Regions from separate parts of the Achromobacter sp. FW305-C-13 genome, predicted to be linked through region 2. Evidence: riboswitches for the same ligand, from Rfam matches in the RefSeq annotation. Region 2 holds a riboswitch; the other holds the start of a gene.
What was found. Region 2 has a riboswitch for manganese ahead of AC3WMU_RS20035 (sodium:calcium antiporter). Riboswitches for the same ligand answer to the same signal wherever they lie in the genome.
Positions count from the first base shown of each region.

Region 1: another riboswitch for manganese. It lies ahead of mntP (manganese efflux pump MntP); the one in region 2 lies ahead of AC3WMU_RS20035 (sodium:calcium antiporter).

Region 1 covers NZ_JBYSYN010000002.1:1,284,643-1,291,637, forward strand. Annotated here, with positions in the region: gene AC3WMU_RS17255 (heme ABC transporter ATP-binding protein) at 1-480, shown strand, start outside; gene AC3WMU_RS17260 (YajQ family cyclic di-GMP-binding protein) at 565-1,047, shown strand; gene AC3WMU_RS17265 (LysR family transcriptional regulator) at 1,060-1,965, shown strand; partial or broken gene AC3WMU_RS17270 (VOC family protein) at 2,075-2,194, shown strand; gene AC3WMU_RS17275 (hypothetical protein) at 2,197-2,898, shown strand; gene mntP (manganese efflux pump MntP) at 2,912-3,487, opposite strand; yybP-ykoY riboswitch at 3,497-3,669, opposite strand; gene AC3WMU_RS17285 (CopG family transcriptional regulator) at 3,830-4,252, shown strand; gene AC3WMU_RS17290 (extracellular catalytic domain type 1 short-chain-length polyhydroxyalkanoate depolymerase) at 4,281-5,399, shown strand; gene AC3WMU_RS17295 (AlkA N-terminal domain-containing protein) at 5,419-6,864, opposite strand.
Region 2 covers NZ_JBYSYN010000003.1:239,830-246,824, reverse strand. Annotated here, with positions in the region: gene mgtA (magnesium-translocating P-type ATPase) at 1-1,694, opposite strand, end outside; gene AC3WMU_RS20040 (hypothetical protein) at 2,112-2,447, opposite strand; gene AC3WMU_RS20035 (sodium:calcium antiporter) at 2,909-3,913, opposite strand; yybP-ykoY riboswitch at 3,993-4,157, opposite strand; gene AC3WMU_RS20030 (aminopeptidase P N-terminal domain-containing protein) at 4,292-5,635, shown strand; gene AC3WMU_RS20025 (TM2 domain-containing protein) at 5,656-6,120, opposite strand; gene AC3WMU_RS20020 (UbiH/UbiF/VisC/COQ6 family ubiquinone biosynthesis hydroxylase) at 6,201-6,995, shown strand, end outside.

The sequences.
Region 1 (6,995 bases), on a different contig from region 2:
TTTCCCGAACTGCCGCCCGGCCAGGTAGATGCCCTGGTGACGCAGGCGTTGGAACTGGCCGACGTGGCGCACCTGGGCGGGCGTCGCTATCCCGAACTGTCCGGCGGCGAACAGCAGCGCGTGCAGTTCGCGCGGGTGCTGGTGCAGTGCCATGCCGCGCGGGCGCCGGGCGAAGCGCGCTACCTGCTGCTGGACGAGCCCACGGCCAGCCTGGACCCGAAGCATCAGGGCGACCTGCTTGGCCGCGCGTGGGAACTGGCGCATGCCGGCAATACGGGCGTACTGGTGATCCTGCACGACATGAACCTGGCTGCGCGCTGGTGCGACCGCCTGCTGCTGCTGAGCGGGGGCTGCGGCATCGCGCTGGGCACGCCAGCGCAGGTACTCACGCCGGCCAACCTGTATCTGGCTTACGGGATCGACGCGCAGGTGATTGCGCACCCGCTGCAGGCGGGGCGGCTACTGGTGTTGACGGGGTGATGGGGACATGGGCCGTGGGGCCGGTAAAATAGGCAATACGCATGTATTCGCCTTTTTCACTTATCACCCAACAGGACCCGTGTCATGCCTACTTTTGACGTCGTCTCCGAAGTCGACAAACACGAACTCACCAACGCCATCGACCAGGCGAACCGCGAACTTTCCACCCGCTTCGACTTCAAGGGCACCGACGCCAAGTTCGAACTGGAAGGCTTCGTCGTGACCCAGGTCGCTTCCAGCGCGTTCCAGTTGAAGCAGATGCTCGACATCCTGCGCGGCCGCCTGTCGGCCCGCGGCATCGACGTGCGCTGCCTGGACGTGGCCGACCCCCTGGAAAACCTGGGCGGCGCGCGCCAGAAGGTCACGATCAAGCAGGGCATCGAACAGCCGGTGGCCAAGAAGCTGATCGCCGCCATCAAGAACGCCAAGCTCAAGGTGGAATCCCAGATCAACGGCGACAAGCTGCGCATCACCGGCAAAAAGCGTGACGATCTGCAGACCGCCATCGCGCTGCTGAAGAAGACCGACGTCGACCTGCCCCTGCAGTTCGAGAACTTCCGCGATTGATGTCGCCGGCTCATGGGTCATTCCACGGAGCTGCAACTCGTCGTTGAACTCGCGCGCGCCGGCGGCATGTCGGCGGCTGCGCGGGAATTGGATGTCACGCCGGCCGCGGTCAGCAAGCGGCTGGCCCAGATCGAGGCGCGCCTGGGCGTGCGCCTGTTCAACCGCAGCACGCGGCGCCTGAGCCTCACGGCCGAAGGCGAGGTCTACCTGGAAAGCGCCCGCCGCATCCTGGGCGAAATCGAAGATCTGGACGAGCTGATCGCCAGCCGCCAGGCGAGCCCGCGCGGTTTGTTGAAGGTCAACGCGCCGCTGGGCTTCGGCCGCAGCTATATCGCGCCTGCCATCGCGGAATTCGCCGCGAAATATCCTGAGGTTTCGCTGCAACTGCAGCTGACCGACAGCCCCGCCGACTTCGTGCAGGACGCGTTCGACGTCGCGGTGCGTTTCGGCGACCTGCCCGACACCCGCCTGATCGCCCGCAAGATCGCGCCCAACCGGCGGCTGGTCTGCGCCTCTCCCGCCTACTTGAAGACGCACGGCGTGCCGGCCACGCCGCATGACCTGACGCGGCACCAGTGCATCGTGCTGCGCCAGAACGAGGCCGCCTACGGACTGTGGCGCTTCACGAAAGGCCGCCGCAGCGAAACCGTGAAGGTGCGCGGCAACCTCAGCAGCAACGACGGGGAAGTGACGCTGACCTGGGGCCTGGCCGGCCTGGGCATCCTGCAACGCGCGGAGTGGGACCTGGCGCGCTACCTGCGCAGCGGCCGGCTGGTGCGCGTGCTGGAAGACTATGCCTTGCCTCAGGCCGACATCTATGCGGTGTTTCCGGAACGCCACCATCTATCGGCGAAGGTCCGCGTGTTCGTGGATTTCCTGGTGGCGTATTTCCAGAAAGGATCGGACAGTACCTGGTGACGCGCCAAGGCCAATCGGCGATGTTGAGGGTAGGCGACAGGCTGAAGTAAATTTCCGACTCTCAATCTTCCCCTGCCAGGAGCGTTGCATGACGACACCACAACGGCATCGAGGCCGCCATCCCGGCGACTACGCCGCGTTCGTCCTGGATCCGGACGGCAACCACATCGAAGCCGTCTTCCACGGCGAGTCCGTCCGCCGCTCGCCGTCGGTCAGAATCGCGTATTGATCATGGAAAGCATCCAGGGCGCGGCATTCCGGAAGGCGTTTGACAAGGGCGGGTCGCACTTTCGCGACCTGCACGTGCACGATTGCACATTCGACAATTGCGGGCTGTCGATGGTGAGAGCACCTGCGCGGATGTCGCGCGTGCAGGGGGTACGGATCTCTCAATGCCGCGCGGTGAATTCAGAGATCATGCCTTGCATCTTCGAGGACGTGGTGGTGGAAGACCTTTCCACCAATCCCATTCTGCTGGTCTGGGCCTCGTTCTTTCGCCGGGTGAAGCTCGTCGGAAAGATCGGCAAGCTCAATCTCAACTTGGCGCCGACTGCGTTTTGCACGGATGCCCGTGTGCTTGAGCAGTTCGCGTCGGCGCGGGCGGCGTTCTACGCCGAAACCGATTGGGCATTGGACATCAGCGAGGCCAAGCTGCTGGGCTTGCGGTGCCAGGGCGTGCCCTTGCATCTGATCAAGCGCGATCCGCAGACGCAGGTCATCCTGGACAAGCAGGGGTGCTATGGCGGCCACCAGGCGCTGGGCGCGGGCTTTGGCCAGGCGTTTCCCGTGACCGATAGCGTGCTGCGAGGCTTCGACGAGTCAAACGACCAGACGCTGCTGCTGGCCGCGTCGCTGGCAGCCCCCAAAGCGCGGCGCGACGCGGAGAAGGGCGCCATCGCCGAGCTTCGGGCGTTGGGGTTCCTGGAAGACTGAAACCCTCGAGGCGTTACGCCGCGGCCGCCGCCGTCAGGTGCTCGTACAGGATCAGCGAGCCGATGCCGATCAGCGCGATGCCGCCCAGCACTTCGGCCCGCTTACCCGCCACGCTGCCCAGCGCGCGGCCCAGCATCACGCCGATCGTCACCATCAAGGTGGTGGCCAGGCCGATCGCGATGGCGGCCACCACGATGTTCACGTCAACGAATGCCAGGCCGACGCCTACGGCCATCGCGTCGATGCTGGTGGCGAATCCGGTCGCGGCCAGGAGCCAGAAGGAATGGCGGACGACCGGCGCGGCGTCTTCGTCCTCTTCCTTGAAGGCGTTGCGGATCATCAGCACCCCGAGAATACAGAGCATGCCGAACGCGATCCAATGATCCCAGTCGGCCACGAATTTTGCTGCGACGGAGCCCAGTCCCCAGCCAATCACAGGTGTGATCGCTTCGATCACACCGAAGATCACGCCGGTGCGCAGAGCTTCGGGCAGGCGGGGCTTGTGCAGGGCGGCGCCTTTGCTGATGGCGGCCGCGAACGCGTCCGTCGACATGGCGAACGCAAGAACAATGAGGGAGAGGGCATTCATGGAGAGAGGGGTCCAACTGGGCGAGAACGGCACAGACCCTTCACACCGCCCAGCGTCGTGTGAAAAGTCCGTGGTCTCGCCAAGCGCAATGCCGCTTACGCCATGGCCGGCTAGGGCCAAGAATGTTGACGTAAGCCCTTTCAGAACAGGCTGAAAGGCGGCTACTCCCCAAAGAGTGAACGCAGTCTAGCAGAGCTGGCCGTCGGGCGTATGACAGACCGCAAGGCGGGCGGGGGAATGGCCGATCGGATTGCGCACCGGCAAACCGCGACGGCAAGGCCTCAAATATGGCAAATTGAAACATCCATAGGCCATCCAAGTGGATGGTTTTAATATTCTTTCATGCCTCCTCGTCCTCCCTCCCTCGCCTCCGTTCCCAAGCCCCCCGATGAGAAGATCACCATCAATCTCGGGTACGTCGACTTGGGCCATATCGATCTTCTGGTGCAGGAAGGGTTCTATGCGAACCGCACCGACCTGATACGAACAGCCATCCGTAATCAACTGGCCACGCACGGCGAAGCCGTTCGTCAGGCGGTCAGCCGAAAGACGCTGGTTCTGGGCATCCAGCACTACACCTCGCAGGACCTGCTTGCGGTTCAGGCGGCGGGGGAAATGCTGCAAATCCGAGTGCTGGGGCTGGCGACCATCGCGCCGGACGTCACCCCCGAACTGGCGCTTGCCACCATCGAATCCGTGACGGTCCTGGGCGCCTTGCATGCCAGCGCCGCCGTCAAAGCTGCCCTGCGTCAGCGCATCCGCTGACTTTCCCCCTAGCCGTCAAGGTAACGCCATGCACCCCGAATTCCAGCAACTCATGAACCAGGCCACCCGGCTCACACGTTCCGGCGATCTGGCCGCAGCGACTGCCGCCATCCAGGCCGCGTTGCGGGGCGGGGCGGTTGCCGCGCCTGCCCGCGAGGACGATTCTGACGTCATCGATGTCGAGGCTTGGGAGATCCCCGAACCCGCCGCCCGGTCGGCTACGGCAAAGGCAAAGGCGACGGCAACGGCTGCGGTCGACGACGTTGCCCCGCCTGCGGACAAGCCGGCCACGGCAGGCGACACGTTCACCGCGGGATCCTTCCGCAACGCAGGGGGGCACCGCAGCTACAAGCTTTACGTGCCGCCCAACGCGGGCGCCGAGCCCCGTCCGCTGGTCGTCATGCTTCACGGTTGCACGCAGGACGCCGACGATTTCGCTGCCGGCACCGCCATGAACCAGGCCGCGCGAGCGCAGGGCTTCTATGTGCTGTATCCCGTGCAGTCGCGCGAGACCAATCCGCAGAAATGCTGGAACTGGTTCAAGCACAATCATCAGCAGCGGGGTCGGGGCGAACCTGAAATATTGGCCGGCATGACGCGCGCCGTCATCGACTCGCACGCGATCGACCCGCAGCGTGTCTACGTGGCAGGCTTGTCGGCGGGCGGTGCGATGGCCGCCATCCTGGCGAGCGCCTATCCCGACCTGTTCGCCGCCGCGGGCGTGCATTCGGGGCTGGCGGCCGGTGTGGCGACTGATCTGCCGTCCGCACTCTCGGCCATGAAGGGCGCCGGCATCCACGCGGCGGGGCAGGCCGCGAGCGGGGTGCCCACGATCGTCTTTCACGGGGACCGCGACGCAACGGTGCATCCGGGCAATGGCCAGGCGGTGGCTGCGGCCAGCGCTGGGGCAGCCGCATCGGTGGAGACCTGCCGCGTGCCGGGGGCTGGCGGCAAACGCCATAGCACCCGGTACCTGTACCGCAACCCCAAGGGCGACATCAGCGCCGAACGCTGGGAGATCCATGGCGCCGGTCATGCCTGGGCCGGCGGGTCGGCAAGCGGATCCTATACGGACCAATCCGGTCCGAATGCCACGGCCGAGATGCTGCGGTTCTTCTTCGAACGTTCGTTGGGCCACCAGCGCTAGCAGCGGCCCGCGCAAGTGCCTACGCGGTCCACAAATGCTGTGCCGCGTAGGCACGCCACGGCCGCCACTGTTCGGACCGTGCCAACAGCTGCGCGGGCGTGACTTCCCGCGATTCCAGTTTTTCCAACGCGCGGATCAGGCCGATGTCCGCCGACGGGAAGGCGTCGGGTTCACGCAGCTGGCGCAGGGCAATGTACTGCGCCGTCCATTCCCCCACGCCTTTGATCTGACGCAGGCGCGCGACGGCTTCTTCCAGCCCGCTGCCGGCGTCGAACAGGTGCTTGTCGGCGACCGCTGCGGCGCCCACGGCGGAGAGCGTGGCGGCGCGGCTTCGGGGCATCCCCAGCGTGGCCAGATCGGCCGCGGCGATGACCGCAGGCTCTGGAAAGACATGGGTCAGCGCGCCTTCGGGTTCGGCCATGGGCGCGCCATACGCCGCCACCAGCTTGCCGGCCAGGCGGATGGCCGCGACGACGGTGATCTGCTGCCCCAGGACGGCGCGCATCGCCAATTCGAATCCATCCCAGGCGCCCGGCACGCGCAGGCCGGGCCTGGCCTGGATCAGCGAGGTCATGACAGGGTCGCCAGCGAATTGCGCGGCGATGGCTACAGGGTCGCTGGCCAGGTCGAACACGCGCCGCACCCGCGCAATGATGGCGGGCAGCGCTTGCAGGCGAGGAAAGCGCACGGTGACCTGCAGGGCATTGCCGGTGCCGGGGCGCACGGTGAGGGTGCCCTGGTGGCCGTCCAGGCTGACCGTGCGCGCGTAGCTGTCCTCTGTCACGTGTTCGATGCCGGGAATGGCGCGCAACCGCAGGAAGGCCAGCATGGCCTCCCAGTCGTAGGGCGGGCGATAGCGCAGCAGCAGCTTGATCTCGCCGTGCCGGCCAGCGGACACCTCGGGTTTTTCCGAGCGGCGCAGCTCGCCCGGGGCACGGCCGAACAGGTCCAGGAAAATCTCGTTGAAGCGGCGGATGCTGCCAAAGCCCGAGGCGAAGGCGATTTCCGCCATGGGCAAATGGGTTTCGTGGATGAGCTGCTTGGCCAGCAGCACGCGGCGCGTCTGGGCCACCGCCACGGGCGAGGCGCCCAGATGCTGGCGAAACTGGCGGCGCAATTGGCGTTCCCCCACGCCCAGACGCTGGGCGAGCGTATCCACCCCGTCGTCGTCCAGCGCGCCCAGTTCAATGAGTTGCAAGGCGCGCGCCACGCTGTCGGGCAATTCGTGTCCGGGGCCGATTTCCGGCGCCGTCTCGGGCCGGCAGCGCAGGCAGGGGTGAAAGCCGGCCTCTTGCGCGGCGGCAGCCGTCGAGAAGAACGTGACGTTCTTCGACAGCGGCGTACGCGCCGGGCACACCGGGCGGCAATAGATGCCCGTCGTCTTGACGGCCGTGAAGAAGCGGCCGTCGTAACGGGCATCGCGCACTTGGATGGCGCTATAGCAGGCGTCGTGGTTCAGGTCCATGAACCGATACTACTGCCGCGCCCGGGCCGGGATCTAGCGGTTTTCGGACACGGTTGTGACGATCACACTGGTGTCCGAAAACCGCCAGCGGCACGCCCTGCGCGGTTCTATATTCGCCTTATTGCGACTTC
Region 2 (6,995 bases):
CCATAGACCTCCTGCGTGGGCGGCATTTCCTTGACGCCCACCGCGATCACCCGCAGGCCATCGCGATTCAGCTCGGCCGTCACCCGGCGGATGTCCGCTCGGCGCGAATCGGTCAGCAGGTGCACCTCGCTGCCCACACGCAACCGCGTGCAGGCAGACAGCATTTCTTCCAGCGCCCCCTTGCAGATCAGTTCGTGGTGGTCGCGGCCGTTTTCGGTCTCGTTGACCACCACCGACATCCGGCGCCGCGAGAAGTCGAAAGGGATCTCATCGACCTTGCGGTAGCGGGACGCCAGGTTCAGGCGACGCTGCACTTCGGCGTGCTGCAGCACCGCCACGTCCAGCAGGTTCTTCAGGCCGGTCTGGTAGTAGCTGTTCAGGTAGGCATAGGCCAGCACATCGTCGCTGGTGGTGCCGTAGACGTCGGTGTGGCGCTCCAGCACGATGCGGTCCTGCGTCAGCGTGCCGGTCTTGTCGGTGCACAGCACGTTCATCGCGCCCAGGTTCTGGATGGCATCCAGCCGCTTGACGACGACTTTACGGCCCGACATGCGCAATGCGCCCTTGGCGAGCGTGGCCGTGACGATCATCGGCAGCATCTCGGGGGTCAGCCCCACCGCGATGGCCAGCGCGAAGAGCAGCGCTTCCAGCCAGTCGCCCTTGGTGAACCCGTTGATCAGCATGACGATCGGCGCCATGACCAGCATGAAGCGGATCAGCACCCAGCTGACGCGGTTGATGCCCTGCTGGAACTGCGTGGGCACGCGGGTGGCCTGGGTGACGCGTCCTGCCAGTTGGCCGAAATACGTGTTGCCCCCCGTCGCCACGACCAGCGCGCTGCCCGAGCCGCTGACCACATTGGTCCCCATGAAGGCCATGTTCTCCAGCTCGAGCGAATTGCCGGTCTCCACGCGCTGGACAGCATGCTTTTCGACCGGCAGCGATTCGCCCGTCAGAGCAGCCTGCGCGATGAAGAGGTCCTTGGCGTTCAGGATGCGGCAATCGGCGGGAATCATGTCGCCCGCGGAGAGCAGCACCACGTCACCCGGCACCAGCTCCGCCAGCGGCACTTCCAGCTGATGCGAGCCGGACTCGTGCAGGGGCGCGCCGTAGGGGCGGTGGCCGGTGCCGTCCCCGGTTGACGCCATCGGGCCGCTGCGCAGCACGGTGGCGGTGTTCTGCACCATGGCCTTCAATGCCTCGGCCGCCCGGTTCGAACGGAGTTCCTGCGCAAAGCGCAGCACCGTCGAAATCACGACCATCGATCCGATGATCACGACCGCCGTCCACGATTGGTCGTCCGGTTCAGCCATCCACACATCGGTCAGCCACGACAGGGCTGCAAGCGCGGTCAACAGAAGGTTGAACGGGTTGCGGTAGGACAGCCACAGGTGGGCGGGCCAGGACAGGGGCTTTTCATGGTCGACCTCGTTGGCGCCGTGGCGCTCGCGCGCGGTCTGCGCCTGGTCTTCAGACAGGCCTCCCCGGCCGCTGCCCAGCAGCGAAAACAAGGCATCCAGGCCCATGCGGGACATGTCGAGCATGCGGCGGTTGGCGCGGCGCGACGTGTCGGAAGCGGCGGACGCCGCAACGGTATCGCCGCCTTGCTCAAGCATGGGGGACCGCCGGAAGTGGCGGCTTGCGCGCCGTCGGCCGGCGGCGGAAGAAAAAAACGATTTCAGGAACGTAAACATCGGAGTGCTCCGGTTTTTGGTGTTGTTGTCGGAGACACGGGCGCGCCTGCCCCTCGGGCTGCGCGCGGGCAGCAGCGGGCCGCGGCTTTCGCGGGAAAGCCGTCAATCCGCCGCGTACAGGCGTGCGCAGGCACCGGGGCAAAGTTGCCGGTGTCCGGATCGCGTCGAAGTCGCGCCGGGTGCGGAAAACGGAAAGGGGGCTAGCTAGGGAATCGAAACCGGCGCCGTTGGCCTCTGGGGGCGTGGCCGGAGATTCTTTGCTGCGGAGTCCGTCGGAACCGGGATGACTGTCCGGCCGGTCGGCTCGCAGGGAGATGACAGGTCAGACAGGCATGCCGGCGCCATGCACTTGGCGCGATCGAGGTTCGGGGTCTAAGGCACTAGGCATGATCTCTCCTGTGGGGATAGGCGCTGGCGTCAGGCCATTGCGGCGGCTTGCGCGCCGAAATGCACGTGGCGCACGGCGGGATTGGCGCTCAGGCGGCGCGCTTGCGACATCAGTTCCGCCCGCAGTTCCGGGGGGCAATTGACGGTGATGCAAGCCGACGCCATGCTCGGGTCCTGGCCTTGGTCGATCTGCACTTGCGAGACATCCAGGCCGGCGGCGCTGAAGTCCAGGCAGATCTGCTTGCGCAAGGCGCCCAGTTCGTCGCGCGGACAGATGACCGTCAAGCGCGACGTGCCGCGGCGGCGGCCCAGGGCGGTGGCGCGGTCCACGCCAGCGCGGCGTAGGAACAAGTCGAAGAAACGCATAACGACCTCCATTGCAAGAATGGGGAGCGTGATCGCGAGTACGCGAGCGCAACTGCGCGGCGCATGACGGACGAACACAAGACGTGCACGAACGCTGGCGCTGCGGCAAGCGGCGGTTCTGGCGGTTTACGTTGGGGAGATTCCCGGCAAGCCGAAGGCCTGCGCTATTGCCGGGGCTTACGCCCGAGGCTTGGGATACGCCGCAACCTGCATGACAGGATGCGGCAGATGGAGTTCTGCGTGTTTCCTGTCAGACAGCGAGGTCGATGCAAGATCGACTACTTTCGCCGGAATCGGTATTCACGAAGACTGCTCCTGGGATGGATAACAACGGAAGTTTACGCGGGTTTCCACTGATGGACAAGGTTTATGGGCCTTAACTGCCCGGAAAACCGCCAAAAAATGCAAAAGCGGCGCAGGCCCTGCCGAGCCTGCGCCGCAATTCGCACCAGGGTCCGGGCTCAGGCGTAGAAGTGCCACCCCAGATATGCCGCAAACAAGGCATAGAAGCCGCCCACCGCCGACAACGCCGGCACGCTCATCACCGAGCGGCGGAAACGCAGCCACAGCAGGCCGATCGACAGCATCGTGAACAGGCCCGCGGCCAGCAAGGGGGCATCCAGCAGCCACGGCGTCATGAAGATACCCAAGGCGCTGGGGATGGTGGCCTGGATCATCATCGCGCCCGAGATGTTGGCCAGCGCCAGGCGTTCCTTGCCTTGGCGCACCCAGATCAGCGCATTCATGATTTCGGGCAATTCGGTGGCGACGGGCGCCAGCAGCAAGGCGGCCACGTGCGGCGACGCGCCCATGAAAATTCCCAGCACTTCGATCTGGTTGACGAACACGTGCGAGGCGCCCGCGATGACCACCAGCGCCAGGATCGTCTGCGTCGCGGCCCAGAACATGGTCGGGTCCTCATCGCGGGGGCGCAGCTTGAGCGGCTCGAGGTCCTCGCTGTCGGTCCGTTCCTCGTCATGGCTCAGTTCGCGCTTGATGTACAGGCCGTACGTCGCCAGGAACAGGATGCCCAGCCAGGGCTTCCACGCGAAGGCCAGCAGGCCCAGGCCCACCTTGAAGATGAAGATGCCCATGAACCAGGCCTGGTCGCGGGCCAGCCGGCGCTGGTCCGCGTTGATACAGTTGGCTTGCGTCGTCTGGCCCCGGCGCGCGCGCCACAGGGCGAAGCCCACTACGGCGTACGCCAGGGTCGCCAGCACCAGGGGGCCGCCCATGGCCGCGCCGACGCCGATGTCTTTCTGCTCCGGGGTGTCGCCGAACATGACGGCCATGAAGGTGACCGCGCTTTCCGGCAATGCGGTGCCGAACGCGGCCAGCACGGTGCCGGTGGCGGTGGCGCCCAGATGGAAGCGGTGTCCGACCCATTCAACGCCATTGACGAAGAATTCGCAGGCGAAGTAAATCACTGCCGCGGACAGGAAAAACAGAAACAGGGTGAGCAACATATGAACACAGCCGGACGAGCAGAAACCAATTGGCGCGACGCTGCGGCTCGCCCGGCTAGGGTGAACGCAACGCGGCCAAAGGTCTCGCCTGGCTGATCCATGCGGCGGGCAGGCCGCTTGCATGGAAACCGTTAGCGCCATGGAGTTCTAGCAACCGCTACGCGGCCCTGAACCACCAAGTCTGTTGACGCTAACTCCTTTGGGGACAAAGGATGGCTACTCCCCAATGACAGAGCCGCGATTGTAGCAGCGCGAATCTGACGGTCCAGTGAATCCCGCGCGGACGCCGCGGGAACCCCGCCCGCTGTTGTTTCCGCGCGATAGCGGGGTAAAGTAAGCCGCATCCACACCTTCGCGGGGTTCGCGCCCCTGCCCGCCATGAGCCTGCCTCCCGCCGACATCGCCCCCTTCGCCGCCCGGCGCCAACGCCTGATGGACCGGATGCGCGCCGACGGCGGCGGCATCGCCATCCTGAGCACCGCCCCCGAGGCAATCCGCAACCGCGACGCCGAATTCCCGTACCGTCACGACAGCGACTTCTTCTACCTCACCGGGTTCACCGAACCCGGTGCCTGGCTGGTGCTGATCGCAGGAGCGACCGACCGCGCCGTGCTGTTCTGCCGCCCGCGCCACGTGGAACACGAGATCTGGGAAGGCAAGCGCTTCGGCCCCGAAGCGGCCGCCGCCTATTTCGGTTTCGACGATGCGCACGCGCTGGACTCCCTGGACGAAGTGGTGCCCACGTTGATGTTGGACCACCCCACCCTGTACGCGCCGCTGGCCGGCGACAAGCGCACCGACGGCCGCCTGCACCGCTGGCTGGCTACGGCGCGCGACGCCAGCCGCGCCGGCCACGCGCCGCCTTCGCGCCAACAGGACATCCGCCCGCTGCTGGCGGAAATGCGGCTGATCAAGGACCCGGCCGAAATCGCCGCGATGCGGCGCGCCGCCAAGATCTCGGCCGGGGCGCACGCGCGCGCCATGCGCGTCGCCCGCGCCGGTATGCACGAATACGAGCTGGAAGCCGAGCTGCTGTATGAATTCCGTCGCCACGGCGCTCAGGCGGTGGCCTACAACAGCATCGTCGCGACGGGCGCCAACGCCTGCGTGCTGCACTACCCGGCGGGCGAAGCCGTGCTGCGCGACGGCGACCTGGTGCTGATCGACGCCGGCTGCGAGGTGGACAGCTACGCCAGCGACATCACCCGGACCTTTCCCGTAAACGGCCGCTACAGCGGCCCGCAGCGCGCACTGTACGACCTGACGGTGGCGGCGCAGGAAGCGGCGGCCCAGGCCACCGCCCCCGGCCGCACCTTCAACGACGGCCACGAAGCCGCGCTGCGCGTGCTGGCGCAAGGCATGCTGGACCTGAAACTGTTGAAGGGATCGCTGGACGGGGTGCTGGAATCCGGCGACTACAGCCGCTTCTACATGCACCGCACCGGCCACTGGCTGGGCCTGGACGTCCATGACGTGGGCGACTACCGCCAGCCGGGCCCCGCCCAGGGCGCCGACCGCCCCTGGCGCAAGCTGGAGCGCGGGATGATGCTGACGATCGAGCCGGGCATCTATGTGCGCCCGGCGGACGATGTGCCGGAGAGCTACTGGAATATCGGTATCCGCACCGAGGACGATGCGCTGGTGACGGATGAAGGCTGTGAACTGATCACCCGTGGCGTGCCCGTAGAGGCCAGCGAGATCGAAGCGCTGATGCGCGAATAGCCCGCCCCACAGCCCCGACCCTACAGCACCAGCCCGTCCAGCCAGCCCATCGCCACCCAGACGTAGACCACCACCATGGCGATGGCGAACATCGAGACGACCGAGCCCACCAGGCAGGCCAGGATGGCGACCAGCACCGGCCCCCATCCCGTGGAGGTGGGGCGGCCCAGCTCGGGGTTGTACAGACGGTCGAATTTCTCGTCCGGCATCAGCGAGAACACCGCGCTTTCGATGAACCCGTCGATCATCGGAATGAAGACCAGGAAGAACGCGGGGTTGTCGTACCAGACGGGGTAGAAGCGAAACGCGCAGAACAGGCAGACGAGCGACAGTGTGGTGACCAGCCAGGCGTGGCGCCGGCCCAGATACCACCAATGGGCGCCCAGCCAGCCGAACAGGCAGGCCAGCAGCCCCACGGCGACTTTGCCGCGCGGGCGGCGAGCGGATACGGCGGATAGCGAAGGGGAAGCCTGAACCTGCGTCATATCGATCAACCGGGTGGGGTGGGCCGCGCGACCCACCGCGCTGGCTGTCCCGGATTGTAGTGGACGGTTAAAATCGGGACATGACTGCATCCGCCTTCGACATTGCGATTCTTGGCGCCGGCCCCGTGGGCCGCGTTCTGGCCCTGATGCTGGCGCGCGTGGCGCCGGATCCGGCGCGCATCGCGCTGCTCGCGGGCGCCGCTCCCGCCCCGGCGACGCCTGCCGCGGCCGTGCCCGCGGCCGACCCCCGCGTGCTGGCCATGAACCACGGCAGCCGCGTGCTGCTGGAATCGCTGCATGCCTGGCCCGAACGTTCGGCCGACATCCGCAACATCCATGTATCGCAGCGCGGACGGCTGGGCCGCACCGTGATCCAGAACACCGACTTCGGCGTGCCGCAGCTGGGTAGCGTCGTCGCCTATTCGGGGCTGCACGCCAAGCTGGACGAATGCGTGGCCGCCTGTGGCGTCACCGTCCTGCCGGGCCCTGCCGCGCGCGTGGACAGCCAGGACGCGGACGGCGTGCGCATCGTGCAGGGCGACACCACGCTGCTTTGCCAGGTCGCCGTGCAGTCCGACGGCGCGGGCGCGGCCGACGTACGCCGCGACTACGGCCAGCACGCGGTGCTGACCACCGCCCATGCCACCCTGCCGCGCCGCGGCTGGGCCTGGGAACGCTTCACCGCCGAAGGGCCGCTGGCCCTGCTTCCCCACCCGCAAACGCCGGACGCCTATTCCGTCGTGTGGTGCAGCGCCCCGGATCGCGCCACCGAACTGGCCGCGCTGGACAACACGGCTTTCTCGAAGGCGCTGTCGGCCGCCTTCGGCGACCGCCTGGGCCGGCTGTCCAGCCAGGCGCCGCGCCATGTCTTTCCG